DNA from 3 places in the Pseudoxanthomonas sp. 68-E7 genome. Region 1 is predicted to be linked to each of the others. Evidence: predicted binding sites of a transcription regulator. Region 1 holds the regulator's gene; each other region holds the start of a gene.
What was found. The regulator HrcA, encoded in region 1, represses chaperone genes, less so after heat shock. The targets are predictions, from matches to a motif close to TTNGCACTCNNNNNNNNNGAGTGCNAA.
Positions count from the first base shown of each region.

Region 2: a site for HrcA is predicted at 3,232-3,258, ahead of groES (co-chaperone GroES). Genes of this name have one in related genera too.
Region 3: a site for HrcA is predicted at 2,378-2,404, ahead of rpoH (RNA polymerase sigma factor RpoH). Genes of this name have one in related genera too.

Region 1 is NZ_JBYMTI010000002.1:264,588-270,581, forward strand. It holds gene dnaJ (molecular chaperone DnaJ) at 1-443, opposite strand, end outside; gene dnaK (molecular chaperone DnaK) at 572-2,494, opposite strand; gene grpE (nucleotide exchange factor GrpE) at 2,604-3,122, opposite strand; gene hrcA (heat-inducible transcriptional repressor HrcA) at 3,165-4,217, opposite strand; gene AC3DE2_RS05775 (DUF2269 family protein) at 4,338-4,796, shown strand; gene recN (DNA repair protein RecN) at 4,880-5,994, shown strand, end outside.
Region 2 is NZ_JBYMTI010000001.1:188,143-194,136, forward strand. It holds gene AC3DE2_RS00895 (TlpA family protein disulfide reductase) at 1-433, opposite strand, end outside; gene AC3DE2_RS00900 (protein-disulfide reductase DsbD family protein) at 430-2,763, opposite strand; gene cutA (divalent-cation tolerance protein CutA) at 2,767-3,099, opposite strand; gene groES (co-chaperone GroES) at 3,306-3,596, shown strand; gene groL (chaperonin GroEL) at 3,737-5,377, shown strand; gene AC3DE2_RS00920 (3-deoxy-7-phosphoheptulonate synthase) at 5,718-5,994, shown strand, end outside.
Region 3 is NZ_JBYMTI010000008.1:225,251-231,244, forward strand. It holds gene AC3DE2_RS18790 (NAD(P)/FAD-dependent oxidoreductase) at 1-900, shown strand, start outside; gene AC3DE2_RS18795 (DUF1203 domain-containing protein) at 894-1,361, opposite strand; gene rpoH (RNA polymerase sigma factor RpoH) at 1,489-2,367, opposite strand; gene AC3DE2_RS18805 (EAL domain-containing protein) at 2,531-4,192, opposite strand; gene AC3DE2_RS18810 (dipeptidase) at 4,779-5,994, opposite strand, start outside.

The sequences.
Region 1 (5,994 bases):
TCGGAGCCCGAACCATGGCAGGGCTCGCAGGCCACCAGGGTGGGAATCTCGATGCGCTTCTCGATGCCGGCCACGGCCTCTTCGAGATCCAGCTCCATCACGTAGCCGATGTCGGCGCCGCGGCGGGCCGCGCGCGCGCCGCCGCCACCAAAGATGTTGCCGAAGATGTCGCCGAAGATGTCGCCCATGTCCGGGCCGCCCGCGCCACCGCCCATGCCGTGCTCGAACGCGGCATGCCCGTGGGCATCGTAGGCGCGGCGCTTGGCGCCGTCGGACAACACCTCGTAGGCCTCCTTGCATTCCTTGAACGATGCCTCGGCCGCCTTGTCGCCGGGATTGCGATCCGGATGGAACTTCATCGCGCAGCGGCGATAGGCCTTCTTCAGCTCATCTTCGCTGGCGGTGCGGGCCACGCCCAGGACTTCGTAGTAATCGCGTTTCATCGGCAAGCAGGGATTGGAGATTCGGGATTGGGGATGGCGGACAGCATCGGAACTTCAGATACCGGAAGGGGATCCGGAAACCGGAAGCGCTGTTCCGAATCCCGAATCCCCATTCCCGATTCCCGGCCTTACTTCTTGTCGTCCTTGACTTCGGTGAACTCGGCATCGACCACGTCGTCGCCCCCGGATTGCGCGCCCGGGGCGGCACCGTCATCGGCGCCCGGCTGCTGGCCGGCGGCGGCCGCCGCGTACAGCGACTGGGCCGCTTCTTCCAGGGTCTTGGACTTGGCTTCGATCTGGGCCTTGTCGTCGCTCTTCATCGCCGTTTCCAGCTCGGCGATGGCACCCTCGACCCGGCCGATCACGTCGCCCGGCACCTTGCTGCCGTGTTCGGTGATGGCGGTGCGGGTGGCGTGCAGCAGGCCGTCGGCGTGGTTGCGCGCCTGCACCAGCTCGTGGAACTTCTTGTCCTCGTCGCGATGCGCCTCGGCGTCGGCGACCATGCGCTGGATCTCTTCCTCGGACAGGCCCGAACCGGCCTTGATCTCGACCTTCTGTTCCTTGTTGGTCTTCTTGTCCTTGGCCGAGACGTGCAGGATGCCGTTGGCGTCGATGTCGAACGACACCTCGATCTGCGGCAGGCCGCGCGGCGAGGGATCGATGCCGGCCAGGTCGAAGCGGGCCAGCGACTTGTTGAAGCGGGCCTGCTCGCGCTCGCCCTGCAGCACGTGCACGGTCACCGCGGACTGGTTGTCCTCGGCCGTGGAGAAGGTCTGCGAGGCCTTGGTCGGGATGGTGGTGTTCTTCTCGATGATCTTGGTGAACACGCCGCCCAGGGTCTCGATGCCCAGGCTCAGCGGGGTCACGTCCAGCAGCAGCACGTCCTTGACGTCGCCGGCCAGCACGCCGCCCTGGATCGCGGCGCCCAGCGCCACGGCTTCGTCGGGGTTGACGTCCTTGCGCGGATCCTTGCCGAAGAATTCGGCCACCGCCTGCTGCACCTTCGGCATGCGGGTCTGGCCACCGACCAGGATCACCTCGCTGATCTCGCTGGCGCGCAGGCCGGCGTCGTTCAGCGCGATGCGGCACGGCTCGATGCTCTTCTTGATCAGGTCTTCCACCAGCGCTTCCAGCTTGGCGCGGGTCAGCTTGATGTTGAGGTGCTTCGGGCCGGACGCGTCGGCGGTGATGTACGGCAGGTTGACTTCGGTCTGCTGCGAGCTGGACAGCTCGATCTTGGCGCGCTCGGCGGCGTCCTTCAGGCGCTGCAGGGCCAGCGGATCCTTGCGCAGATCGATGCCCTGGTCCTTCTGGAACTCTTCCACCAGATAGTCGATGACGCGCTTGTCGAAGTCCTCGCCACCCAGGAAGGTATCGCCGTTGGTGGCCAGCACCTCGAACTGCTTCTCGCCGTCGACGTTGGCGATCTCGATGATCGACACGTCGAAGGTGCCGCCGCCCAGGTCGTACACGGCGATCTTGCGATCGGTGCCGTCGGCCTTGTCCAGGCCATAGGCCAGCGCCGCGGCGGTCGGCTCGTTGATGATGCGCTTGACGTCCAGGCCGGCGATCTTGCCGGCGTCCTTGGTCGCCTGGCGCTGGCTGTCGTTGAAGTAGGCCGGCACGGTGATGACCGCTTCGGTCACCGTCTCGCCCAGGAAGGCCTCGGCGGTCTTCTTCATCTTCTCCAGGATGCGCGCGGAGATTTCCTGCGCGGACAGCTTCCTGCCGTCGGCGGTGGCCACCCAGGCGTCGCCGTTGTCGTGCTGGACGATGGAGTACGGCACCAGGCCGATGTCCTTCTGCACTTCGGCGTCGGTGAACTTGCGGCCGATCAGGCGCTTCACCGCGAAGAAGGTGTTCTTGGGGTTGGTGACGGCCTGGCGCTTGGCCGAGGCGCCCACCAGGACTTCGCCGTCCTTGGTGTAGGCGACGATGGAGGGGGTGGTACGGTCGCCTTCGGAATTCTCGATGACGCGTGCCTTGCCGCCTTCCATGATCGCCACGCACGAATTGGTCGTGCCCAGGTCGATGCCGATGATCTTGCCCATTGTCGGGTTCGCTCCCTAAAAAATGTCTGTCTTGGTCCGGCGTTGCGCCGGGGATGGTCTGGATGTGGGGTCCGGCCGGCGCGGTTCAAGCGCCGCCGGGTCCACGCGTTCAGTCCTGCCGGGCCACCACCACCAGCGCGGGGCGCAGCAGGCGGTCGTTGAGCAGGTAGCCCTTCTGGAACACCTGCACCACGCTGCCGGGGGCAGCGCCGGGGGCGTCGGCCTGGCTGATGGCCTGGTGGTGTTCCGGGTTGAACGGGGCGCCGACCGGATCGAGCACGGTCAGGCCGTTGTCGCCGGCGACCTTCAGCAACTGCTTGTAGGTCAGTTCCAGGCCTTCACGCAGCGGATTGGCCTCGTTGCCGGCCGCAGCCAGCCCGGCATCCAGGCTGTCGAAGACCGGCAGCAGGTCGCCCAGCAGGCGTTCGTTGGCGAACTTGCGCGCCATCTCGATGTCGCGCGCCACCCGCTTGCGCTGGTTCTCAAGGTCCGCGCGCTCCAGCAGCGAGGCGGCCCGCAACTGGTCCACCTCGTTGCGGAGCGTTTCCAGTTCGGCGATCAGGGGGTTGTCGGTTTCTTGCGGTTCGGGCATCTGGCCCGGTTCGGAATCGTGTTCGTTTTGGTTCATTTCGGGTCCCGGCGCGGCGTTTCCTGCCGCATGACAGCCAACTTATTGGGCCGGGCTGTCGGGATTCAAGGCGGCGCCCAGCGCATCGGCCGCCGCCTGCACCACCGGGATCACCCGGTCGTAGGCCATCCGGGTGGGGCCGATCACCCCCAGCACCCCCAGCACCTGGCCGCCGGCCATGTAGGGCGCGGTGACCACCGAGACGCTGTCGTGGCGGGCCAGGCCGGTGTCCTCGCCGATGAAGATGCGCACCCCGGGGGCGCGCAGGGTTCGCTCCAGCAGCTGCAGGATCTCGCGCTTGCGGGCGAAGGTCTCGAACAGATCCCGCAGGCGTTCCAGGTCGGACAGGTCCTGCACGCTCATCAGCCGGGTCTGCCCGGCCAGGACCACGTCGTCGCCGGGCGGGACCAGCGCCTGTTCGGCCAGGTCCACCGCCTCGGCCAGCAACCCTTCCATCTCGCTGCGGGCCGCGCGCAGTTCCCGCAGTAGGGTCGCGCGGATGTCGGCCAGCGGGCGTCCGGCGAAATGGGTGTTCAGATAGTTGGCGATCCGCTCCAGCTCGGACCGGTCGTAGGTCCGGCGCGGTTCGATGACCCGGTTCTGCACGTCGTTGTCGGCGAACACCAGGATCGCCATCACCCGGCGGCCGTCCAGCGGCACGAAATCGATGTAGCGGAACGCGAACTGCTCGCGCCGGGGCGCACTGACCACGCCGACGAAATGGGTCATCGCCGACAGCAGTTCGGAGGCATTGCCCAGCAGGGCCTGGGTGCCCGCCCCGGCCGGCAGTTCGGAACGCAGGCGGGTGATCTCGCCCTCGCCCAGCGACTTCACCTGCACCAGGCTGTCCACGAACACCCGATAGCCCTGGGCGGTCGGCACCCGTCCGGCGGAGGTGTGCGGCGAGCTCAACAGCCCCACTTCCTCCAGCTCGGCCAGGATGTTGCGGATGGTCGCCGGGCTGACGTCCAGGCCGCCGTGGCGGGCCAGGGTCTGCGAGCCGACCGGCTCGCCGTCGCGGATGTAACGGGAGATCAGCGCCCGCAGCAACTGGCGGGCGCGGGGGTCCAGCGGGGTGTCGGCGGGTGCGGCCATCATCGCGAATAGATAGCGGCATCGCCTCGCGACCGCAAGCGTTGAAGTGACTTCCGGCCACTTGGCCCGCGCCGGCGGATGCGGGTCAATGGGCATCCCTTCCGCACCGAGCCCACCGCCATGGTCTACCTGTTGTTCAAGCTGCTGCACGTGGTGGCCGTGGTGCTGTTCCTCGGCAACATCACCATCGGCGTGTTCTGGGTGCGCCACGCCGCCCGCCACCGTTCCCCGTCGCGGCTGGCGGACGCGATGGCCGGGGTCATCCGCGGCGATCGCGTGTTCACCCTGCCGGCGGTAATGGTGATCATCGCCAGCGGCGGCCTGGCCGCCTGGCAAGGCGGCTGGCCGGTGCTGCGCACGGGTTGGATCGCCTGGGGCGTCGGCCTGTTCGTGTTGTCCGGGCTGGTGTTCGCGGTGTTGGCCCCGCTCCAGCACCGCCTGCGGGTGCTGGCCGCCCGCGATGGAATCGGCTGGGAAGACTGCGCGCAGCTGCTGCGGCGCTGGAACCGCATCGGCATCGCCAGCCTGGTGCCGGCCTGGCTGGCCCTCGCCGCGATGGTGCTGAAGGTGCCCGCGTAGCGCCGTCTCGGTTCCTGCGACGGCGCCCGCCGATGCTGCCGCCGCGTGCCATGCGCGTCATGGCTGGCCCTTACAATACGAGCATGCTCAGACACCTCGCGATCAAGGATTTCGCCGTCGTCCGCGCCACCGAACTGGAATTCGGCCCCGGCATGACCGTCATTTCCGGTGAAACCGGCGCCGGCAAGTCATTGCTGGTGGATGCCCTGGGATTCCTGTCCGGCCTGCGCGCCGACAGCGGCGTGGTCCGCCACGGCGCCGAACGCGCCGAACTGTCGGCCGAATTCGCCATCGAGGCCAACGCCCCGGCGCTGGCGTGGCTGCGCGAGCAGGAACTGGACGACGAACTGGCCTGCCAGCTGCGCCGTATCATCCGCGCCGATGGCGGTTCGCGCGCCTGGATCAACGGCCGCAGCGTCACCCTCGGCCAGTTGTCGGATCTGGCCGGGCGGCTGGTGGAAATCCATGGCCAGCACGAGCACCAGGCACTGATGGACAAGGCCAGCCAGCGCGACCTGCTGGACGGCTACGCCCGCAACGCCGCCGAACGGCAAGCCGTGGCGACCGCCGCGACGCGCTGGTCGGAACTGCTGCAGGAACGCGATCACCTCTCGCGCCAGGGCGACGTCTCCGACCGCATCAACTACCTGGAACACCAGCTCGGCGAACTGGCGCGCGAGGATCTCGCTCCAGCCAGCATCGAGAACCTGGTCGCCGGCCACCGCCGCCAGGCCCATGCCACCGGCCTCATCCAGGCCTGCGACGCGGCGCTGGCGCGGCTGGGTGGCGACGAATCGCCGTCCCTGTCACGGCAGCTGCAGCAGACCCGTGGCGACCTGGCCCGGCTGGCCCAGCACGAACCCCGGCTGGCCGAGATCGACGGCATGCTGGAAAGCGCCAATATCCAGATCGAGGAAGCGCTCGGCCTGCTGGGCCAGATCCGCGACGATCTGGACGCCGATCCGGAGCAGTTCGAGGAGCTGGAACTGCGGCTCGGTCGCATCCACGACCTGGCCCGCAAGCACCGCACCACCCCGGACGACCTGGCCCGCGTGCGCGATGCCATCGCCACCGAACTGGATGGCCTGCGCGGTGCCGGCGAACGCCTGCTCGGCCTCAACAAGGAAATCGAGGCCGCCCGCGACGCCTGGAAGACCGCCGCCGCCAAACTCACCCGCAGCCGCCAGCGCGCCGCCCG
Region 2 (5,994 bases), on a different contig from region 1:
TCGGATACCGCACCGGCACCCTGGCGAGAAAGTCGTTCACGCCCTCGACGGTGTCCAGCGCCAGGCCGACGACCTGCACGCCCTCGGCGCCCTGTTCGCGGGCGAAGCGATCCAGTTCCGGCATTTCCTTGATGCACGGGCCGCACCAGCTGGCCCATACGTTGATGAGCAATGGTCGGCCCCGGTACTGCGCGAGATCGACGGTCTTCCCGTCGGGACCGGGCAGGGCGATCTTCGGCATCGGATCGCCCACCTTCGCGGGCGTGACGCCCGGCGGCGGCGCGGGCGCGGTCGCGTTGGCGACGGTCTGCAAGGCCTGTTGTCCGGGTCCGGTGCGCCACAGCCAGCCGCTGTCGAAGGCATGGCTGGCGAGCAGGCCGAGTCCAGCCGCGGCCACCGCCACCCACAGCACGCGCGCGGTGGTGACCTTCATCGCGCGGCCCTCGCCAGCGCGTCCTCGACCATGGATTGGGTCAGCACGGTCGGCAGCACTTCACCCTCGCCGCCGCCGCGCGGATACACCACGTACAGCGGCACGCCGACCGCGCCGTGTTCCTCGAGGTAGGCGGTGATGGTGGCATCGACATTCGTCCAGTCGCCGCGCATCAGCACGCCACCGGCGTCGGCCAGCGCCTTGCGGAAAGGTTCGCGGTCCAGCACGGTCTTCTCGTTGGCCTTGCAGGTCACGCACCAGTCGGCGGTGATGTCGACGAACACGACCTTGCCCTCGGCGCGCAATGCGGCCAGGCGTTCGGGCGAGAAGGCCACGCTGTCCTGTGCACCGGCGGGCGCGGCGCGTTCGGGCAGCGGCAGGCGATGCGCCATCACCAACGGCGCGACGGCCGAAGCCAGCACCAGCAGCGCCAGCGCGCGCTGCACCGGCGCGGACCGCCAGCGCAGGCGCTGCAGCCACCATGCCGCCAGGGCCAGCAGCACCAGGCCGACCAGCACCAGCGCCACCGCGTCGATGCCGCGCTGGCGGCCCAGCACCCACAGCAGCCACACCGCGGTCAGGTACATCGGGAAGGCCAGCGCCTTCTTCAGCGCTTCCATCCAGGCGCCGGGACGCGGTAGCCGGTTGGCCAGCGCGGGGATGAAGCCGATCAGCAGGAACGGCAGCGCCAGGCCCACGCCCAGCATCAGGAACACCAGCAGCGCCAGCGGCACCGACGCGGCGAACGCGAACGCCAGCGCCGCGCCCATGAACGGCGCGGTGCACGGACTGGCCACCACCACCGCCAGCACGCCGGTGAAGAAATCGCCCGCCGGGCCGTGCCGGCGCGCCAGTCCATCGCCCGCGCCGGCCAGTCCGTAGCCGATCGCGAACACGCCGGACAGGCTCAGGCCGACCGCGAACAGCACATACACCAGCACGCCGATCACCAGCGGCTGCTGCAACTGGAAGCCCCAGCCCAGCGCCTGGCCGGCCGCGCGCAGCGCGATCGCCACGCCGCCCACCGCCAGGAAGCTCAGCAGCACGCCGGCGGTGTACCAGAGCGCGCGCGCCTTCGGCCGATCGCCGCTGGCCAGGGACAGCGCCTTCAGCGACAGCACCGGCAGCACGCAGGGCATCAGGTTGAGGATCAGGCCGCCGCCCAGCGCCAGCAGCAGCGCCAGCCACAGGCTGGTCGGGGTGCGCGAGGCGCGGCGCAGCGCGTCTTCCGGCGGCAGCGTGCGCGGCACTTCGGCGGCGGTCGTCGCGGCGCCGGTGTTCGCGTCGTCGACGGCGGATTCCGCATCCGGCCCGGCCGGGGCGGAAGTGGCCGGCACCTTGTCGGTTGTCGGAAGCGACGCGGGCGCAGCGGTGGCGGCAGCGCCCTCGGTAGCGGCGTCTGCGGCCGGCGTCAGCTTGCCGGCCGGAATCGACAGCGCGATCCGCCGGGTCATCGGCGGATAGCAGATGCCACCGGTCTGGCAACCCTGGAAGGTCACCCGCAGCGTGGCCTTGGTGGCCTTGGCGTGCTCGCGGGTCAGCGGCACCGGCACTTCGGCCTGATCGAAATAGACGATGACATCGCCGAAGTGTTCGTCGTGGTAAGCCTGCCCCTTCGGCCAGCGCGGTTTCTGCAGGCCGATGCCGGGCGCGCCTTCCAGCGCCATCGAAGTGCGGTCGCGGTAGACGTAATAGCCACGCGCCGGGGTGAAGCGCAGCAGCAGCTGGTTGCCGTCGAAGGCGATCGCTTCCACCGCGAAGGCGCGATCCTGCGGCAGCGGCGCGGCATCGACCCCACCCTTGCCGCCGCCCAGCAGCGACGAGGCGCCGGCACCGGTCAGCGAACCCAGCGGTACGAAGCCGCCGGCGTCATTGCCTGCCATGGCGGTCGCGCCGCCGGGCAGGTTCACGGTGAGGCTGCGGACCTGCGGCGGATAGCAGATGCCTGCATCCGCGCAACCCTGATACTTGATCTTGAGGGTGACCGAATCCGCGTCCGCGCCGGCCTGGCCGGGCAGGACCGCGGTCAGGCGGCCGCGGTAGGTCTCCACGTCGCCGAAGAATTCGTCGCGGTAGGCCTTGCCCTTGGGCAGCTGCAACGGTCTGGCGGTGAAGCCGCCGGCACTCACCTCGACCCCGGTCCGGTGCCGGTACAGGTAGTAGCCGTCGGCGATCTTCCAATGCACCTCGATGCGGTCGCGGCTGGGCGCGCTGACGCTGGGGACGAACACCTCATCGACCGGCGGCAGGTCCTGCGGGCGGATCTGGGCCTGCGCGGCGCAGGCGAAGGACAGCAGGCCCAGGGCCAGCAGGCGGGACAACCACGTCATCGGTCAGGGTTCCTCACGGGGCTCGCTGGTCTCCGCCGTCACCCACGCCAGATAGGCGGGCAGGCCGGCGGCGGCTTGGACCGCCAGCAGCTCGGGGAGTTCGTAGGGATGCAGTTCGGCCAGCCGGGCCGCCAGCGCGGGCAGCCGCGCGGCGGTGGTCTTGATGATCAGCTGGACCTCGTCGGTGGTTTCCACCGCGTCCCGCCAGCGGTAGACCGAGGTCATCCCGGGCAGGAGGTTCACGCAGGCCGCCAGCCGCTCGTCCACCAGCGTGCCGGCCAGGCGCCGGGCGCTGTCGGCATCGGGGCAGGTGCAGAAGGCGAGCAGGACGGACATAGGCCAGCGATTATCGCAGACGCCTCCTTGATCCCCGGTCCAAACTTTTTTCCGCGGCCAGCTCTTGAAAGGCTCCGGCCGGGCCCCATTTCCGTGCAATCCCGGTTCGCCGGGGTTTGTTTGCCCGCGTTGCTGGCACTCTCCCTTTCCGAGTGCTAACATCGCCGCCCTTTCCCAGTCCAATCAATCACTTAAAGAGGATTGAAATGAGCAATATCAAGCCGCTGTACGACCGCGTGGTCATCAAGCGTATGGAAGAAGAGAAGCTGTCCGCTGGCGGCATCGTGATTCCGGACTCGGCCACCGAGAAGCCGATCAAGGGTGAAGTCGTCGCCGTCGGCGAAGGCAAGGTCCTGGACAACGGCAACGTGCGCGCCCCGAAGGTCAAGGTCGGCGACAAGGTCCTGTTCGGCAAGTACAGCGGCACCGAAGTGAAGCTGGACGGCACCGACTACCTGGTCGTGAAGGAAGACGACATCTTCGCGATCCTCGGCTGATCGCCGAGGCGGGATTCGGCATTGGAGATTCGGGATTCGGACAAGCGCGACTTCTGCGCTGATCGAATCCCGACCCATTCCGCTCCCCGCCAACCCATCGAATCCCCAATCCCCAATATCGAATCCCGGAGTTAATACCCATGGCTGCAAAGGATATCCGTTTCGGCGAAGACGCCCGTTCGCGCATGGTGCGCGGCGTCAACGTGCTCGCCAACGCCGTCAAGGCCACCCTGGGCCCGAAGGGCCGCAACGTCGTGCTCGAGAAGAGCTTCGGCGCCCCGACCATCACCAAGGACGGCGTCTCCGTCGCCAAGGAAATCGAACTGGCCGACAAGTTCGAGAACATGGGCGCGCAGATGGTCAAGGAAGTCGCTTCCAAGACCTCCGACAACGCCGGTGACGGCACCACCACCGCCACCGTGCTGGCGCAGGCGCTGATCCGCGAAGGTTCCAAGGCGGTCGCCGCCGGCATGAACCCGATGGACCTCAAGCGCGGCATCGACAAGGCCGTGGTCGCCGCCGTGGCCGAGCTGAAGAAGATCAGCAAGCCCACCGCCGACGACAAGGCCATCGCCCAGGTCGGCACCATCTCCGCCAACTCCGACGAGTCGATCGGCAACATCATCGCCGATGCGATGAAGAAGGTCGGCAAGGAAGGCGTGATCACCGTCGAGGAAGGCTCGGGCCTGGACAACGAACTGGACGTCGTCGAAGGCATGCAGTTCGACCGCGGCTACCTGTCGCCGTACTTCGTCAACAACCAGCAGTCGATGACCGCCGACCTGGATGACCCGTTCATCCTGCTGCACGACAAGAAGATCTCCAACGTGCGTGACCTGCTGCCCGTGCTGGAAGGCGTGGCCAAGGCCGGCAAGCCGCTGCTGATCGTCGCCGAGGAAGTGGAAGGCGAAGCGCTGGCCACCTTGGTGGTCAACACCATCCGCGGCATCGTCAAGGTCGTGGCCGTGAAGGCCCCGGGCTTCGGCGACCGTCGCAAGGCGATGCTGGAAGACATGGCCGTGCTGACCGGCGGCACCGTGATCTCCGAGGAAGTGGGCCTGTCGCTGGAGAAGGCCACCATCAAGGATCTGGGCCGCGCCAAGAAGGTGCAGGTCTCGAAGGAGAACAGCACCATCATCGACGGCGCCGGCGACACCGCCGCCATCGAAGCCCGCATCAAGCAGATCAAGGCGCAGATCGAAGAGACCTCTTCGGACTACGACCGCGAGAAGCTGCAGGAGCGCGTGGCCAAACTGGCCGGCGGCGTGGCCGTCATCAAGGTCGGTGCCGCCACCGAAGTCGAGATGAAGGAAAAGAAGGCGCGCGTCGAAGACGCCCTGCACGCCACCCGTGCGGCCGTCGAGGAAGGCGTGGTCCCGGGCGGCGGCGTCGCCCTGATCCGTGCCAAGGCCGCCATCGAAGGCCTGAAGGGCATCAACGAAGACCAGACCCACGGCATCCAGATCGCCCTGCGCGCGATGGAAGCCCCGCTGCGCGAAATCGTCACCAACGCCGGCGAAGAGCCCTCCGTGATCGTCAACAAGGTCAAGGACGGTTCGGGCAACTTCGGCTACAACGCCGCCAACGGCGAGTTCGGCGACATGGTCGAGTTCGGCATCCTGGATCCGACCAAGGTCACCCGCACCGCGCTGCAGAACGCCGCGTCCATCGCCGGCCTGATGATCACCACCGAAGCGATGGTGGCCGAGGCCCCGAAGAAGGACGAGCCGGCGATGCCGCCGGGCGGTGGCATGGGCGGCATGGGCGGCATGGATTTCTGATCCGGCTTTCCACGCGGTACCGCGACACCGGAAAACCCCGCCGCAAGGCGGGGTTTTTCTTTGGGCCACCGCAGGCTGCTCCAGTGGGAAGGGCCGGGTGCTTGCAAATGAAACATTTTGCATCGCGGCAAACCTGTGCTATCAATGCACCCTCATGAACGCAGCCCGCGCCAGCTTTTACTTTTGGTACTACTTTCCGATGCCGCTGGCGGAGGAAGGACTGCGCTCACCCTGACGAAACGTTCAGACGCATTCCCGAAAGCCGCCAGCGAACCTGGCGGCTTTTTTGCTTCCGGGGCTGGCGACATCGAAAACAGACAAACAACCTGGAGATTCCCCGATGGCGCCCCATACCGACGACCTGCGCATCCGCAAGCTGGAACCGCTCACGCCTCCCGCCGAGGTGATCGCGGAACTGCCCTGCGATGAAGCCGTATCCGAAACCGTCACCCGCAGCCGGCAGGCGCTGCACGAGATCCTGCAGGGCCGCGACGACCGCCTGGCGGTGGTGATCGGTCCCTGTTCCATCCACGATCCCATCGCCGCGATGGAGTACGCGCAGCGCCTGCGCCCCTTGCGTGATGCGCTGGGCGGGGAACTGGAAATCGTCATGCGCG
Region 3 (5,994 bases), on a different contig from region 1:
CCCGGGCTGAAGACGCTGGACGACGCCCTGCGGCTGCGCCGCCACCTGCTGGTCGCTTTCGAGCGCGCCGAAGCCGAGCCCGACCCCGCCCGTCGCGCGGCATGGCTCAACTTCGCCATCGTCGGCGGCGGTCCCACCGGTGTCGAACTCGCGGGAACACTCGCCGAGATTGCGCGGCATACGCTGAAGAACGAGTTCCGCAACATCGATCCGGGCGAGGCGCGCGTGCGCCTGATCGAGGCCGGCCCGCGCGTCCTGGCTTCATTCCCGGAAGATCTTTCCGGGCGCGCTCGCCGCCAGCTGGAAAAACTGGGCGTGGAAGTCAGCACCGGCGTGCCGGTCACCGCCATCAGCGACACGGGTTATCAACTGGGCGACAGTTTCGTACCGGCCCGCACGGTGGTGTGGGCGGCCGGCGTCGCCGCGTCCCCGCTCGCGCGCTCGCTGGGGGTTCCCCTGGATCGGGCCGGACGCGTGATCGTGCAGGCCGACCTCAGCGTGCCGGGTCATCCCGAGATCTTCGTTGGTGGCGATCTGGCGTCCGTGCAGAGCGACGGGCGTCCGGTACCCGGCGTGGCTCCCGCGGCCAAGCAGATGGGGCGGCACATCGCGGCGGCCGTACGGTCACGGTTGGCCGGGAAGCCTGCCACGCCGTTCCGCTACAAGGATTTCGGCAACCTCGCCACCATCGGCCGGATGGCGGCCGTGGTGCACCTGGGCCGGCTGAAACTGTCCGGCCTGCTGGCCTGGTGGTTCTGGCTGGCCGCGCACGTGTTCTTCCTCATCGGCTTCCGCAACCGGCTGGTCGTGTTGCTCAACTGGGCGTGGGCTTACTGGAGCTACCAGCGTGGCGCGCGCATCATCTTCGGCGCCGCCGGGGAAGAACCACCGGATCAATGACGATCCACGCGCGCCGCGAAGCAACCGGGGCGTGCGTTGTGCAGGTGCAGGTAGTTCACCTCGACGCGCTGGAAGAAGCCTTCGATCGCCTGGACCAGTTGGGTACCCTCCACGACCTCGGAGGCCTGCATCCAGCCGTCGGCATCGTAGGCTCGCACGGACAGCAGTCGACGCAGGAAGGACTCCGGTATCCGGTTCTCGAACACCGCGGCTTCGCCGGCACGCTCGCGCACGAAGATCGGTCCGCCCGCGCGATACGGGCCGGCTACGTCATGATGCTGGAACGGCAACAGCAGCAGGACCTCGCCCACCCGGGCGTTGTCCAGCGAAACCCTGCACGGGAAGCCGCGATCGCTGTCGGCAACGACACGCCGCATCGATTGGCGCCCCAGCGCCGCGTCATCCAGCGGCCAAAGGTGGGTGAACAGGTCGGGCGACAGGCCGGTGATGCGGTAGGACATGGCGGAAACTCCTAAGGGGGCCTGCAGCATCCCCCGTGTGCGGATGCGTCGCCATCCGGTTCTTGCGCGCCCAAAACGAAACGGCCCCGTTTCCGGGGCCGTCGTGGATTGCGTCGGGTCCGTTCGCTCAGGCGGCGAACAACGCCTTCATCTTCTTGAGCGCATTGGCTTCGATCTGGCGGATGCGTTCGGCGGACACGCCGTACTCATCGGCCAGTTCCTGCAGCGTGATCTTGCTGTCCGCATCCAGCCAACGGCGCTTGACGATATCGCGCGAGCGCTGGTCCAGGCCGGCCAGGCCCTCGCGCAGCAGTTCAAGCTGGTTGTCCTCGCTGTCGGCGCGCTCGTAGGCCTGCGACGGATCCTCGTCGCCCGCCACCAGGTAGTTCACGGGCGACGGCGGGGCATGATCATCGTCCTCGTCACCCGGCGCATCGAAACCGATGTCGCGTCCGGACAAGCGCGATTCCATCTCCAGCACTTCGCGCTCGGACACGTTGAGGTCCTTGGCGACGGCACTGACTTCCTCGGCATTCATCCAGCCCAGGCGGGTCTTGGACTTGCGCAGGTTGAAGAACAGCTTGCGCTGCGCCTTGGTGGTCGCGACCTTGACGATGCGCCAGTTCTTCAGGATGAACTCGTGCATCTCGGCACGGATCCAGTGCACGGCGAAACTCACCAGGCGCACGCCCATGTCCGGATCGAAACGCTTCACCGCCTTCATCAGGCCGATGTTGCCTTCCTGGATCAGGTCGCCCAGCGGCAACCCGTAGCCGTTGTAACCCCGGGCCACATGCACCACGAACCGCAGGTGCGAGTGCACCAGTTCGCGGGCGGCATCCAGGTCTTCGTCTTCGCGGTAGCGACGGGCCAGCGCCTGCTCGTCATCGACCGTCAGCACCGGAATCTGGTGCACGGCACCGATATAGGCCTCGAGTGAACCGAGCGCACTGGGGATGGGGAGGCTGTTGGCCACCAGGGCGGTGGCGGGAGCATTCTGGGTCATGGGGGTCATCTTAGCAGTCGGGTTGTTTGACTGCTAACCGGTAAAAGAGTTCCCCATCATTCCGGATCTGGAACGATGGACCAAAGATGTTCAGGTTCTGTAAGGGAAACGGCAACAGTGCCGACATCCCGGCCAGCTTAGGACCAGAACTTTAAATTTTGTTTTAAATCAATTGGTTGACCTTTAGCGTGCTATCCACATGCTGGGCCCCGGGCGGCAGTGGCGTCCGGGACAGTGCAGACGGCAGATCCTGGCCCGCCAGCGGCCGGGCGAACAGGTAGCCCTGCAGCAGGGTCACCCCGTGCCGGATCAGCGCATCGGCCTGTGCCCGGGTTTCCACTCCTTCGGCGACAACATCCAGATCCATGCGCTCGGCCAACTCCAGGATCGTCCGCAGGATCGGCGTCATGCCGGCGGGTGGGCCCAGCCGGGCGATGAAGCCGCGATCGATCTTCAGGCCATCCACCCGCAGGTCCTGGAGATGGCTGAGGTTGGAATGCCCCACCCCGAAATCGTCGAGCGCGATCCGCACGCCCATCCGGCGGAGTTCTTCCAGCACCGCGTGCACGTCCTCATCCGCTTCCACGCCTTCGCGCTCGGTCAGCTCCAGGACCAGGATGATCCTGTCTTGCGGAAAGACAGACAGAAAGCGCTGACACTGTTCGGGCAACCATCGCCCGGCCAAGTGCGCAGGCGTGATGTTGAAGGAAACATGGAAGCCCACCGGCAGCTGCGGAAGCATGCCCGCGAGCTCATGGGCGGCCCGCTCCATCAGGTACCCCGTCGCGGGCAGGATAAACCTGGATCGTTCCAGGCCAGTCATGAAGCTGTCGGGCGCCAGCAGGCCCCGATTCGGATGCAGCCAGCGCGCCAGTACTTCCACACCTGCCCATTCCATGTCCGCGGCACGTACCAGCGGCTGGTAGTAGGGAACGAACTCGCCTTTCCGGATGGCGCGCTCGTATTCGCGGTGCCGGCCCTGCCGGCGGGGCATCAGGCGGTGAATCAGATAGCCGCCGGGAATACCGGCGAGCAACACCAGCAGGACACCAACGTGGAACGAACGCCATGGCGGGCGCGGCATCGCGCCTGGCGCATCGGCGACGATTTCGATGGGATAGCGCGATGAAGCGATCGCTGCCGCGTCCGGACGGGTTGGCGACGGTGCAAGTCCATCATTCCCCAACTGCATCCCCGCCACGCGCCATGCGCTGTCGCCAACGTCGCGACCGATTGCTGCCCGCCAGGCATGCCGTGCGTCCACCACGGCGATCACCTGTTGCGATCCCTGCCGCCACCGGTAAAGCAGGAGCGGACGTTCCGGCGCCACCGCGCTGCCGGCAACGAATGCCAATGCTTCCTGGCCACCCCAGAACATCCCCAGGTCCCCGCCGCTTTCACCCGACAGGCTGGCGCAATGGACCTCGCCATCCCGCGCCAGTAGCAGGGAACGCACCTGTGGAACCACGGCAGCCTGCCGGCGTAGTGCCCCGAGCACGCTTTCACAAGGCGCATCGGCAAGCGGCATTGCAGCCACGGCCGCGGCATGGACCTCGTCGAGCATCATCTCCAGTTGCGACAGCACGCGTCGCTGTTCCTGCGAGGTTTCTAGCTGGCGTGTCTGCAGGACATCGTCTTGAAGCAACGACAGTCCCATCCATCCAGGGATCAGGATCACCAGCCAGACAAGCCCCGCACGCGCGAGACGCCTCCACCTGCCCGAGTGGAGACCATGCCCAATTGCGCAACCGGTATCACGCGTACCAACCCAACCGCCCCGCTGCGGGCGGCCAGTCGCTTCGAGCTTGGCGTGAATGGCATGCATGGGTGAAAAGACGTGATGCTTTCATCTGGACGCGCGCAGGATTGCGCAGAGGCCCCCATGGAATGGCAAGGGACCGATGTGTCGCCTTGTGCGGGAGCAGGAAGGAATTCGACCGCGACTTCCATGTCGCGACCTGTAATGTCACCCATCTGATTCCGCGCAGGAATCGGAACTTTCCGAAATGGACGGCAGAAAGCAGAGGCGTCAGGCCCACGCGCGCCCTGCGGCCCTTCCTGTCTTGGGTACGGAAATGAAACGGTGCCTTGTGACTTAAGTCGGCGATGGCGGTGATGGTCCCACCGTGTCGTCGTTCGCGCTGATGGTTGAAAGCCCGCATCGCCGCGCGAAGCGCCGGGAACCGTCGGTGCGGAACGCGCGGCTCATCGCGGCTGGCCTCGGACGGTGGCCGTCTGAACCACCGTGGATGTGCGCGTTGTACGAGCGGTCGGTCGCCCATCCTGTGCCACTGCATGCACTGGACTTTGCGAGCATGCGCGAGGCCGGCGCTCCGCTGGCCTCGCCCTGGCATGAAAGCGTGCGCGGCATCATGGGGCTCGCCATCCCATGACACGGCGGCAGGAAACTCCTACGACTTGGGTACCGGCTGTGCGGCAGCTTCCACGGCACGCATGACCCGCAACAGGTTTCCGCTCCAGATGGCGCGGACATCCGCTTCGGAGTAGCCCTCTTTCAGCAAACGCTCGGTAATCTTCGGCAGTGCCGCGACATCCTCAAGGCCCGCGACACCACCGCCGCCGTCCCAGTCCGCGCCGATGCCCACATGTTGTGGCCCTGCCACTTTCAGGATGTGCAGCAGATGGCGCATGTAGTCCTCGAGCGTTGCCCTGGGTGCGGGATAACGCTGTTCGATCTCGGTGCGTTCCTTGAGATATGCCTGGATCCTGGCGTCGTCCCGGTTGCTCTCGTCGCCATACTTTTCCGCCAGTGCCTCCAGGGCGGATTCGCGCTCGGGATTCTTGGGAATGGAGATCAGGTAGCCACCGTAGGCGTTGACATGGATGACGCCTCCTTTGGCCGCAAGCTTGCGGATGCGTGCGTCATCGATATTGCGCGGATGATCGAAAACCGCGTCGGCGCTGGTGTGCGAGAGCACGATGGGCGTCTTCGAGTATTCCAGCAACTGGTCGAACACCAGATCGCTGGCGTGTGACGCATCCAGGATAAGCCCCAGCCGGTTGGCTTCCGCCACCAGCGCCTTGCCCTTGGGGCTCAGGCCGTTCCACTGCGGGCCTGTAACATCGGTGGAGGAGTCACCGAAATCGTTGTTCTTGACATGGGTGATGCCGAGCATCCGCAAACCGAGCTTGTGATAGAGCTCGATCAGGCTGGGATCGCTCGCCAGCGGAGACGCGTTCTCCATGCTGATGAACGAAACACGCTTGCCGGACGCCGCGATGCGTTCGGCGTCGTCCGCACTCAACGCTAATTCGAAATCGGCGGCATTGGCCGCGAGCATCTCCCTGATTTGGGTCAACCGGATCAGACCGTGATCGCGCGCCTCCCGATTCCCGGCCTCGTCGCGTGCGCCTTGGTCGGTGTAGATGACCCAGAAACCTCCATCCAGGCCGCCTTCCTTCATCCGGGGCAGATCCACCTGGGATTGATCGCCTTCGTGGTCATGACGATCACGGATGCTCCAACCAGGCCGCTGGAAATTGGCCGGCGTATCCAGATGGGTATCCAGCACCAATGCCGATTCATGCAGCTGGCGCGCCTGCGCCGGAGTGAGCCCCTTGTCTGCCGCACACAGCGGCGACGCCAGTGACAGGCCTAGGGCGATG